DNA from 3 places in the Cereibacter azotoformans genome. Region 3 is predicted to be linked to each of the others. Evidence: riboswitches for the same ligand, from Rfam matches in the RefSeq annotation. Region 3 holds a riboswitch; each other region holds the start of a gene.

Region 1 (3,798 bases), on a different replicon from region 3:
TGCGGCCGGGATCCGGGTCAAGATGATCACGGGGGACCACGCCGGCACCGCCGCGGCCATCGCAGCCCGGATCGGGCTGGCCAACCCCTCGCGGGTGCTGACGGGCGCCGATCTCGACCGGCTCGACGAGGCGCAACTGGCGCTCGAGGTGGTGAGCGTGGATGTCTTTGCCCGCACCAGCCCCGAGCACAAGCTGCGCCTCGTGACCGCGCTGCAGGCCTCGGGCCTGTCGGTCGCCATGACGGGCGACGGGGTCAACGACGCGCCCGCCCTCAAGCGCGCCGACGCGGGCATCGCGATGGGCCGGAAGGGCTCGGAGGCGGCCAAGGAAGCCGCCGATCTCGTGCTGGCCGACGACAACTTCGCCTCGATCGCCGCGGCCGTGCGGGAAGGCCGCACGGTCTATGACAATCTCAGGAAGGTGATCAGCTGGACCCTTCCCACCAACGCCGGCGAGTCGCTCGTGGTGGTCCTGGCGGTTCTGGCCGGCCTCTCCCTGCCGGTGACGGCGGTCCAGATCCTCTGGATCAACCTGATCACCGCGGTCACTCTGGGGCTTGCGCTGGCCTTCGAGCCCACCGAGGCCGGGACGATGTCCCGCCCGCCCCGGCGGCGCGACATGCCGATCCTGACGAGCGGTCTGGTCTGGCATGTGGTGCTGGTGGCTTTCCTGTTCCTCGCGGCGGTGTTCGGCATCTTCAGCTATGCCATCGACCGCGGCTATCCGCTCGCCCTGGCGCAGACGATGGCGATGAACACGCTCGTGGTGCTCGAGATCTTCCATCTCTTCTTCATCCGCAACATCCACGGCACCTCGCTGACATGGGCGGCGGTGCGGGGGACCCGCGTGGTCTGGATCGTCGTCGTGGCGGTGACGGCGGCGCAGCTTGCCGTCACCTACCTGCCGTTCCTGCAGCGCATTCTGGGCACCGAGGCGGTTCCGATCGCCGATGGGCTTCTGATCATCGCCATGGGCGCGGTGTTCTTCGCCCTGATCGAGATCGAGAAGCAGATCCGGCTCGGCCTCACCCGGAGCGACAGCCGCAGGACCGCGTGACGCCTCACGGCCGCCGGCCGAGGGATCGGCCGGCGGTGTCCCTCAGAGCGCGCGGTCGGCCTGCCAGCCTTCCTCCATCAGCAGATCGTCCAGCGGCAGCCGCTGGCGCCAGCCCTTCAGCGCAAGCTCGGGCGCGGCATAGAAGCGATCCACATGACCCACGCAGAGATAGGCCACGATCTTCACCGCCTCGGGGATGCCGAGGATGGAGCGAAGCTCTTCCTCGCGGTAGATGCTGACCCAGCCGACCCCCAGCCCCTCGGCCCGCGCCGCCAGCCAAAGGTTCTGGACGGCGCAGACCGTGGAATAGAGGTCCATCTCGGGATTGTGGGTGCGCCCGAGCACCACCTCTCCGCAGCGGTTGCGGTCGCAGGTCACGCAGATGTTCAGCGGCGCCTTGAGGATCCCCTCGAGCTTGAGCGAGCGGTAGGTGTCGCGCTTCTCCTCCGGGAACAGCTCGGCGGCCTCGTCATTGGCGCGGCGGAAGGCGGCGTGCACCTCGGCGCGACGGGCGGCGTCGCGGATCAGGATGAAGTTCCAGGGCTGCATGAAGCCGACCGAGGGCGCGAGATGCGCCGCCTCGAGCACGCGCCGGAGCGCCGCCGGATCGACCGGATCGGGCAGGAACTCGTCCCGGACGTCGCGGCGCTCGGCGATGATGTCGTGGAGGGCCTGGCGTTCCGCCTCGGTGAAGCGGCGGGCAGGAAGGGGTTGCGGAAGGGGTGAAGCCGACATGGATCGGATCCTCTGGTCATGACGATCCCGCCGCCGTCCACGCGGCAGGAACCTCTTTGTCAGGCCGGTCTTCTGACTCCGGTTCACCTGCCCCGGGCGCCTTCCCGGCGAACCGGTGGCATCCTGCCCAAGGCATCCCCGTCACAGCGGCGGGCCCGCGCCGGAGTCGCACCGGCTTCCCGATTCTCCGCCCGCGGGCGGCACCTGACGCAGTAGCTGAGACCAGATCGGGCGCGGAAGTGCAACCTGCCCCGAACAGACCGGAGGCATGCCGAACGACGGACGAAGTCGCACCCGCCCGAGGGCCGCACCAGATGGACCGCGAGGGCCGCTCCCGTCTCGCCCGCACTCCGGCCTGCCACCTTCGGGGGCCCGGATCGCGCAGCCAGGCGCATCTTCCGGTGCATCTGTACCGCGGAGACGCACAATCGCATCCGGCCAGCGACACTTGCACCGCAGATCCGGTCGACGCGCCTGATCCGATGACGGTTTCCCATCCCCGCCGACTCGGCCAGGGTGGGACCATCCCCTTGCCGATCAGAAGGATCGGAATTTCTCACAAGGGGATTGGACATGAAAACGCTCTTCCTTTCGGCTGTTGCCCTGAGCCTTCTCGCCGTCGGCGCCGCCGGTGCCGGAAACCTGTCGGTCACCGAGCAGAGGGGGGGCTTCAATGGCTCGATGACCTCGCAAGGTGGGGACTGGAACCGCTCGTACTCGGGGCAGCTTGGGGGAGGGAACTCCAGCACGACGATGCAGCGCGGCTTCAACAACCTGTCCGAGACGATGCAGCGCGGCATCGGCAACAATTCGTTCACCGGCCAGAAGGGCTTCGGCAACGGGTCGATGACGAACCAGTCCGGCGTCAGGGGCCATATGTCCGAAACCTATCAGTCGGGCGTGGGCAACGTGTCGATCACGGATCAGCATGACTGAACATGAGCAGCCGGCGGCCCCGGAAGGGGCCGCCGCGAACCTCAGTCCTGAACGGGGAAATGCCATGCTCAGATTCATGATGATGACGTCGGCCCTGATCCTGACACCTGCGCTCCTTGCCGCGCAGGAGATGCCGTCGGGCGACAGATCCTGGGGCGACAGGTCCTGGGGCGACAGGTCCTGGGGCAACCGCGCCTCGACCACGCAGATCGGGTCGAACAACAGCTCCACCATCTCGCAAAGCGGCAAGGGCAATGTCGCCATCAGCGTTCAGAGCGGAGACGGCCACGTCCGCTCGATCACCCAGCAGGGCAATTTCCAGGGTTTCGCCGGCCTTCAGGTCTCAAGCCGCTTCGAGCGGGCGGCCGGGACCGAGTCCCGCACGGGTGGCAACGCGCGATCGAGCGTCACGGTCGAGTTCGACACGGTGCCGAAATGACCCTTCGGTTCCCTCCTGCGGCGGGGCGGCGGATGCTGGCCTCGGGCGCGGCGATCCTGTCCCTGTGCGCAGCCGTGCAGGGCGAGGAGCAACCGTCGGGCGGGGCGGCGGGCGGCTGGATCCGGTGCGAGATCCGCATCACGTCGAACGGCGGCCTGACGGAATATGCGGGGCTGGCCTGGGCGGCGCGACGGGTCGAGGGCGAATATGATCTCACCGTGTCGTCGCGCGGGCCGGGCGGCGTCTCGAACACGGTTCAGCGGGGACGGTTCGTCCTCGAGCCCCACAGGCAAAGCGTCCTGAGCAGGGTTCAGGTCATGGCCGGACGGACAGGCACGGTCCAGGCGCGCCTTTCCATACATTCGAATGGCCGGGAACTGTGCCAGTTCACCTCCTGATGGCGCCGCGCGGTGACCGCAGTCAATGCCGCGGGCCCTGGCTGCGCCCACGATCGAAGCAATGGCGAGTACGGAGGGTTTCATGGAACTCCTGCCACTGCTTCCGGGGCATGTCGGTGACCTTTACGATCGGGCTCTCGACGGCGATCTGATCGCCGGGATCCTTGACCTCCTTGCGGAAGCGACGACGAAGGCCACGGTCCTCGTCATCGGCCAGAATGACGACGCCCCCG
Region 2 (3,798 bases), on a different replicon from region 3:
GCGCATGCGGAAATCGAGCGGCCTTTCTGCCGGCGTCGGAGGACTTCCGGCGCTCGAGGTCACCGGCGAGTCGTCGCTGGCCGAGATGACCGAAGCGGCGATCATGTCGCTGTCGCAGAACGGCAACGGCTTCCACCTCAACATCAAGGCCGGGCGGGTCGATCATGCCAAGCACGACGGCAACCTCTACCGCACCCTGACGGACGGCAAGGCCTTCGCCGATGCGATTGCCAAGGCCATGGAACTGACCCGCGCCGAGGACACGCTGATCATCGTCACCGCAAACCGGCGTTGTTGCAGAACTCAGGCCTGGGGCTTAACTGCCCCTTACCCCACGGATGCTCATGCCACGCGGGCGATCTCGGCGGTGCCGAGGGCGTTGAAACGGTTGATGAGGGCGATGCGGATGTGGATTTCGGCTGCCTGACGGTCGGGGTCTCTCGCGGCGATGCGCTCGCCGAAGGACTTGAGGCAGCGCATCCTGGCCTCGGCGCGGCTGCGGACGTGGTATCCCGTCCACCGTTTCCAGAACGCCCGGCCGTAGTAACGCGTGGCGCGCAGGATTTCGTTGCGGGCTCGAGCCGCGGGGCAATTCTCCTTCCACAATCTGCCATTCTTGCGGATCGGAATGATAGCCGTGCCACCCCGTGCGATTATGGCGCTGTGGCAGCGGCGGGTATCATAGGCGCCGTCCGCGGTCACGGTGCCGATGGCTTCGTCGACCCGGATCTGGTCAAGGAGGTCTGGCAGGACGGGGCTATCGCCTTCCCGACTGGGCGTGAACTCGACCGCGCGCACGTCGGATGTGGCGGTGTCCATGGCCAGATGGACCTTGCGCCATTGGCGCCGTCCCTGAACACCATGCTTGCGGGCCTGCCATTTTCCGTCACCAAGGAACTTGATACCCGTGCTGTCCACCAGCAGGTTCAGCGGTCCGTCGGCACGGCGATACGGGATCTGCACCTTCAGGGTGATGTGCATCCTTCACGCTCAGTGTTCTGCAACAACGCCGCGCCGGCAGCTTTGGCCGCGCGAGCCTCGGGGGCAGCAGCGCCACGGCGGCCGGGCCATGGGGCTCTGCGCGGGCTTCCAGATGCTGGGGCGCCGGGTGCGCGATCCGGACGGGGTCGAGGGGCCGCCGGGGGAGACCGAGGGCCTTGGACTTCTGGACATCGACACCGGGATCGGCCCGTCCAAGCGGCTTTGCGAGATCACCGCGACGGACGCGATCAGCGGAACGCGGGTGACCGGCTACGAGATGCACATGGGGATGACCACCGGCGCCGGCCTTGACCGTCCCTGGCTGAGTCTGGACGGCCGGCCCGAGGGCGCGCTCTCGGAGGATGGTCGCGTCGCGGGCACCTACCTGCACGGAATCTTCGGCTCCGGCGCCTTCCGGGCGCAGTGGCTGCGCACCCTGGGGGCTGCGGGATCGGCCGGGGACCATTCCGCGCGCATCGAGACGGCGCTTGACCGGCTGGCGGACGGGATCGAGCCGGACCTCGACCTCGACGCGCTGTTGAGATCCGCGCGCTGGCCAACCGGCGGCACGGCGACGGCCCCTCGGTCAGCCGCCGAACCGCGTCGTGCCGGTAGCCCTTGCCGCGCCGCCGCGCGACGTCACACCTCGCCCTCGCGGTGGCGGCGATGCGCCTCGGCCACGGCCTCGGTCGCCCCTTCAACCGGCCGAGGTCGCGGCGTCGGCGGGTCGGTCTGCGGCTGGCCCGACCAGGGCTGCGGGAATTCCAGCCACTTCTGGATAAAGTTCCACGACTGCTGGTAGCCGTCATGCGGCAGGGTACAGGCCGAGCAGTCCTTGCGCACCAGCCCGTTGCGGTCGGTATAGATCTCATACGGCCCGGGGCAGTCGTAGGCGATCAGCGGGCAGTAGCAGAACAGGCAGTTGAACGCGCGCTTCACCCCCGGATGGCAGGGCAGGAACGGGCAGTCGCGGTTGGTGAAGCCCTTGAAGGCCTCGTTCAGGGTTGTGTCTTTCGGCTCCATGGCCACTCCTTCGGTCGCTTGACCGGAAGGCGGAAGGGTGGCTGATCCCGGCGCGAGCGCACGGGCCCATGCCTCCGGGCCCGCCGCCCGGGATGGTCGTCAAGGCCCGGCAGGTCTCCTGGCTCGCGGCTCGGACGCCGGCTGCCCCTTCCCGGCCCATGGGGCCAGTGGCATGGCAGATGGCTCGCCGCTCACAGTTGCGGGGGCAGCGCCGGAGTTGCACCGGCTTCCCTCTTCGCCCGCGGGATCACCGCGGGAACCAGGGCACCGCGACGATGCGGCGGGGGGCCGCCGGTGTCAACCGCCCCTCAGGCGCCGGCGCTTTGCGATTGACAGGCGCATGATCGGTTCCTTCGGGCGTCCGGGGGCTGAAAGGGAACGCGGCGCGCCCAGATGGGGCAAAACCGCGGCTGCCCCCGCACTTGCGAGCGGCGAGCGACGCCGAAGATGCCACTGCCCCCCGGGAAGGCCGGCCGAGCAGAGCCCCGTGAGCCAGGAGACCTGCCGATCGCCCGCCGGCCCCGGCCGCGCGGCTTCGACCGGACGCCGGGGTGCGCGTCTGGCCCGGGCGGGCCGGAGCGCGCGCCCGAGCCTTCTCATCCCGTTCGTCCGTTCACCCGCGGTCCTCTTCGGCCGCCTCCGATGAAAGGCACCGATCCGTGATCTTCCACGGCAACATGATGGCGGCGGCCCGAGCCCTGACCCTGACCCACGAGCGCGCGCGCTCCTTCGAATTGACTCGCAGGATCAGCGCCTTGCCCTTCAGTTCCAGCGCTCCGAGCATCGTGCCACCCTCCGAGGAGGTTTCAAGCGCGAGACCTTGGAGCGGCTTCCTCATCCTCGCGCTGGTGCTTTTCAGCCTCGCCTGGGGGTTTCTCGGTCCCCGCCACGCGCGCTCTGCCGATTTAGTTGCCCGCCCGGCGCGCCTGCTCCGGCACCTCGACGACATCTTGCGCGGCCGCCCGCGGCGCTGCCTCGACCACAACCCGGCCGGAGGGGCCATGGTGCTTGCGCTGCTTGTCGCTTCTACGCGTTGGTGCCGCTCCGGCCAGTTTCGCGAGATGCCTTACGGAGCCCGTGAGGCAGCTCACGCATCATGCCCGCAGCTCCCTTCGACACCCGCCAGCCACTCGGCGAGGCGCGACCAGCGCCGGCGACCGGTGACGTTCTTCACCGCCATCGCGATCGCCTTCGGCTGGCCGACGAGGACCACCAGCTTCCGCCCCCGCGTGACGCCGGTGTAGAGCAGGTGCGGGCACGATATGCGGCGACAGTTCGGACTGATCGAGCGCAGGGCACAGGGCGAGACCGGCTTTCGTTGCGCGATCGCACGAGAACCGGTCCACCTGCAGCAAGCCATTTTGCGCCATTGATGGAGTGGATGGCTCCCGCTCCCGGCATCGCGATGTGCCACATTGGGTGCTGTCACACGGACCCATGAAGGGAGCCATCCATGAAGGAGATTACCACGGTCGGGCTGGACCTGGCCAAGAACGTCTTTCAGGTTCACGGCGTCGATGCGGAGGGCGCGGTGGTGGTGCGGCGCCAGGTGAAGCGGGCGCAGGTCCTTCTGTACTTCTCACGGCTGCGGCCCTGTCTGATCGGCATGGAGGCCTGCGCCGGGGCGCATTATTGGGCGCGCGAACTGGCCAAGTTCGGTCACGACGTCCGGCTGATCCCGCCGTCCTACGTCAAGCCCTTCGTCCGGCGCGGCAAGACGGATGGTGAGGAGGACCGTGGCGCCAGCGGCGCCGCGTAAGCCGACGAACGATGCCGAGGCCAGCTGCACGGCCG
Region 3 (3,798 bases):
GAGACTTGTCAGGCTGGCGCGGCTGGCTTCCTCTGTCCCTCGAGTGTCCCTCGAGGTTCTGCCATCAGAGCGCCGCACGGCGCATCCGCGCGCCGCCGCGACGGCGTGAGGCGGGAAGCGCGAGATCCAGCGGCGCCAGCGGCCTTGCGATCGACAGGGCGAGAATGGTGCAGAACGCCTGCACGCCCGGTGCCGTGGCAACGAAGGGCGCAGCCTTGGCCAGTGCCCGGCAAGCCTCGGCGACGTAGCTTGCACCGGCCGGCAGTCCGCCGAGCCACTGCATGTAGCCGAGCATCGCAAGTTCGCGCGCCCGTTCGGGCGGGACATCGGCATGAAGTTGATGGATTGTCAGTTCGAGCAACGATGCGCCCTCCGCGCAGGTGGCGGAGCGCTGGTCGACAACGGTGATCGCGGGTGTGGCGTCAGGCTCATCGCGGTCTCCGCCCCAGGGCGCCCCGCCCGGGTTGAGGTGACTGCGGTGCGCGAAGGCACCGGAGATGGCAGGTCTCCTGGCTCGCGGGTCACCGCTCGGCCGGTCCTTCCCGGGCCAGAGCCCAGTGGCTTTTCCGGTCTCGCTCGCCGCTCACAGTTGCGGGGGCAGCTGCGGCCTTGCCCGGCAGGGCGCACCGCATTCCCTTTTCATCCGACTCGCGAGAGCCGAACACCATCAGCACGAGATTCTCATGCCGCACGCGCAATGTCCACAGCAGGTTGCCGGCACCGGATGCGCGGCTGCCGCCGACCGTTCAGGTATCGTACGGTCAAATGTGCGCCCTGGATCCGCGGCAATCCGTCCATTTGACATCGACAATTTCGAAGCGCAGCAGCGTCGGGCTGGTGCCCGCCTCGGCGGGTGAAAAGGGAATGCGATGCGGTCTGCAAGGGCCGTTGGCGCAGCCGCCCCCGCGACCGTGAACGGAGAGGTCGCCCCGATGCCACTGGCCCTGCAAGGGCCGGGAAGGCGGGGTGCCCGTCGGGCAGACGCCCGGGATCCGCAAGCCGGGAGACCTGCCAGCCACATGAAGCTGACCGGACGGGGTGTTCCGGCGACGGGTTCCGGTTTCCGGCTCTCGCCGCCGTCGCGCGTCGTTCCTCCGACACGGGAAGGTTCGGATGCGGAAGGACGGGATACCCTCGGCGGGCGAGGCCGGTGCATTGCAACCCGGCCCGCTGCCGCCGGGGCTGATGATCGCCGCGCCCGGTTCGGGTGTGGGCAAGACCACGGTGACGCTGGGGCTTTTGCGGGCGTTCAGCGAGACGGGGCTGGCGGTGCAGCCCTTCAAGAACGGGCCGGACTACATCGACCCGGCCTTTCATCGGGTGGCGGCGGGGCGGCCGTCCTGCAACCTCGACGGCTGGGCGATGGACGCGGGCGCCGAGGCCGATCTGGTCTGGCTGCCCGGCGGCTATCCCGAGCTGCACGCCGGCCGCCTTGCTGCCGCCACGACCTTCCGCGTGGGCCTTTCCCGCCACGCCGAAAGCCGCCCCGTGCATGGCGAATGCGGCGGCTGCATGGTGCTGGGCGAGGCGCTGGTGGATGCCTCGGGCACCCGCCACACGATGACGGGCCTCCTCGGCCTCGTCACCAGCTTCGAGCGGCGGCGGCTGCATCTGGGCTACCGCCGGGCCGAGCTGCTGGCGCCGATGCCAGGCCATGCGCCGGGCGCGGCGCTGCGCGGCCTTGAGTTCCAATATTCCACCATCCTTGCGCAGCCCGACGCGCCGCTGGCCCGCGTCACCGATGCCGAGGGCAATCCCGTGCCCGAGGCCGGCTCGCGCCGCGGGCTCGTCACCGGCTCGTTCTTCCATCTTGTCGCCCCGGAGTTCGCATGACCCACCATCCCCGCCCCGCCCTGCCGCAGATCGACGTGCCGCTGCTCGACCCGCCCCCGCCGCGGCGCGCGCGGGCGCTGATGATCCAGGGCACCAGTTCGGATGTCGGCAAGAGCCTCCTGGTGGCGGGGCTCTGCCGCGCCTATGCTCGCCGCGGGCTGAAGGTTGCCCCGTTCAAGGCGCAGAACATGTCGAACAACGCCGCCGTCGCCGCCGACAGCGACCTGCCGCCGGGACCGGACGGGCCGAACTTCGGCGAGATCGGCCGCGCGCAGGCGCTGCAGGCGCGGGCGGCGGGGGTGGCTCCGTCCATCCACATGAACCCGGTGCTCTTGAAGCCGCAGGCGCTGGTCGGCTCGCAAGTGGTGCTGCGCGGCCGCGCGCTGGGGAACTGGCCGGCGAAGCATTACCACGAGCTGAAGCCGCTGATGATGCCCGCCATCATGGACAGCTTCGCCCGCGTGGCGGCCGAGGCCGACCTGGTGATTGTCGAGGGTGCGGGGGCCGCGACCGAGGTCCACCTGCGCCGGTCGGACATCGCCAACATGCTGCTGGCGGTCGAGGCCGACCTGCCGGTGGTGGTGCTGACCGACAACGACCGCGGCGGCGCGCTGGCGGCGGTCGTCGGCAGCTGGATGCTGCACACCGAGGAGGAACGCGCGCGCATCCGCGGCTATATCGTCAACAAGTTCCGCGGCGACTTCGCGCTCTATGCGCCGGGCTGCGAGGTGATGACGGCGCAGACGGGCTGGCCGCTGCTGGGCGTGGTGCGCTGGTTCGATGCCGCGACGCTGCTGCCGGCCGAGGATGCGCTGGCGCTGGCGCGGCCCCTGCGCAGCGACGGCGGGGGGCTGCGGATCGCGGTGCCGCAACTCAGCCGCGTGGCGAATTTCGACGATCTCGACCCGCTCTCGTCCGAGCCGGGGGTGGATTTGCGCTGGGTGCGGTCCGGCGAACCGATCCCCGAGGGAATTGACGTGGTGCTGCTCCCGGGCTCCAAGACCACCCGTCAGGCGCTGCAGGAACTGGTGGCGAACGGCTGGGACATCGACATCCGCGCCCATCACCGCCGCGGCGGCCGCGTGGTGGGGATCTGCGCCGGGTTCCAGATGCTGGGCCGGAGCGTCGCGGACCCTGATGGCATCGAGGGCCCGCCGGGCGAGACGCCGGGCCTTGGGCTGCTGGATGTCGAGACGGTGATCGGCCGTTCGAAGCGGCTTCTGACGCTCGGGGCGACCGACCGGATCAGCGGCGCCCGCGTCACCGGCTATGAGATGCACATGGGGGTGACGCACGGCCCCGGCCTTGCCCGGCCGTGGCTCGACCTCGACGGGCGGGCCGAGGGCGCGGTTTCGGCCGACGGGCGCGTGATGGGCAGCTATGTCCACGGGCTCTTCGGCGCCGACGGCTTCCGCGCGCACTGGCTGGAGGCGATGGGGGGCCGGGCCTCGGGGCTCGATCACGCGGGCCAGGTCGAGACGGCGCTGGACGCGCTGGCGACCCATGTCGAGGCGACCCTCGACCTCGACGCGCTGCTGGCGCTGGCGCGATGAGGGCGCGACGGCTGATGGTGCTCGGCACCGGCTCGGACGTGGGCAAGAGCCTGTCTGTGGCGGGCCTCTGCCGCGCCTATGCCCGCCGGGGGCTGCAGGTCGCGCCGTTCAAGGCGCAGAACATGTCGAACAACGCCGCGGTGACCGTGGACGGAGGCGAGATCGGCCGGGCGCAGGCCCTGCAGGCTCGCGCGGCGGGGCTGGCGCCCACCACCGACATGAACCCGGTGCTGCTGAAGCCCGACAGCGACGTGACCGCGCAGCTGGTGGTGCAGGGCCGGGTCGAGGGGCGGCTTTCCGCGGCCGACTACCAGCGGCTGAAGCCCGCCCTGTTGCCGCGGGTGGTGGAAAGCCTGAACCGGCTCTGCGAGGGCCGCGATCTGGTGCTGATCGAGGGCGCGGGCAGCGGGGC

Evidence for each region. A riboswitch is a leader RNA that binds a small molecule or an ion and turns the genes downstream of it on or off. The one in region 3 is predicted to bind cobalamin.
Region 1: it holds a riboswitch for cobalamin, as region 3 does, so the genes downstream of both, bluB (5,6-dimethylbenzimidazole synthase) here and LV780_RS20990 (nucleotide-binding protein) in region 3, are expected to answer to the same signal.
Region 2: it holds a riboswitch for cobalamin, as region 3 does, so the genes downstream of both, LV780_RS18505 (cysteine-rich small domain-containing protein) here and LV780_RS20990 (nucleotide-binding protein) in region 3, are expected to answer to the same signal.

The regions. Positions count from the first base shown of each region.
Region 1 is NZ_CP090022.1:544,120-547,917, reverse strand. Features, by position in the region: gene LV780_RS17770 (HAD-IC family P-type ATPase) at 1-1,057, shown strand, start outside; gene bluB (5,6-dimethylbenzimidazole synthase) at 1,100-1,792, opposite strand; cobalamin riboswitch at 1,838-2,015, opposite strand; gene LV780_RS17760 (hypothetical protein) at 2,366-2,728, shown strand; gene LV780_RS17755 (curlin repeat-containing protein) at 2,793-3,167, shown strand; gene csgH (curli-like amyloid fiber formation chaperone CsgH) at 3,164-3,565, shown strand; gene LV780_RS17745 (helix-turn-helix transcriptional regulator) at 3,648-3,798, shown strand, end outside.
Region 2 is NZ_CP090022.1:708,686-712,483, reverse strand. Features, by position in the region: gene LV780_RS18520 (alkaline phosphatase) at 5-427, shown strand; partial or broken gene LV780_RS18515 (IS5 family transposase) at 343-984, opposite strand; partial or broken gene LV780_RS18510 (cobyric acid synthase) at 974-1,333, shown strand; gene LV780_RS18505 (cysteine-rich small domain-containing protein) at 1,621-2,004, opposite strand; cobalamin riboswitch at 2,096-2,283, opposite strand; cobalamin riboswitch at 2,333-2,527, shown strand; gene LV780_RS18500 (hypothetical protein) at 2,618-2,842, opposite strand; gene LV780_RS21975 (hypothetical protein) at 3,092-3,217, opposite strand; partial or broken gene LV780_RS18495 (IS110 family transposase) at 3,458-3,798, shown strand, end outside.
Region 3 is NZ_CP090024.1:29,895-33,692, reverse strand. Features, by position in the region: gene LV780_RS20995 (hypothetical protein) at 65-361, opposite strand; cobalamin riboswitch at 483-684, opposite strand; cobalamin riboswitch at 819-1,030, shown strand; gene LV780_RS20990 (nucleotide-binding protein) at 1,114-1,833, shown strand; gene LV780_RS20985 (cobyric acid synthase) at 1,830-3,386, shown strand; gene LV780_RS20980 (cobyric acid synthase) at 3,383-3,798, shown strand, end outside.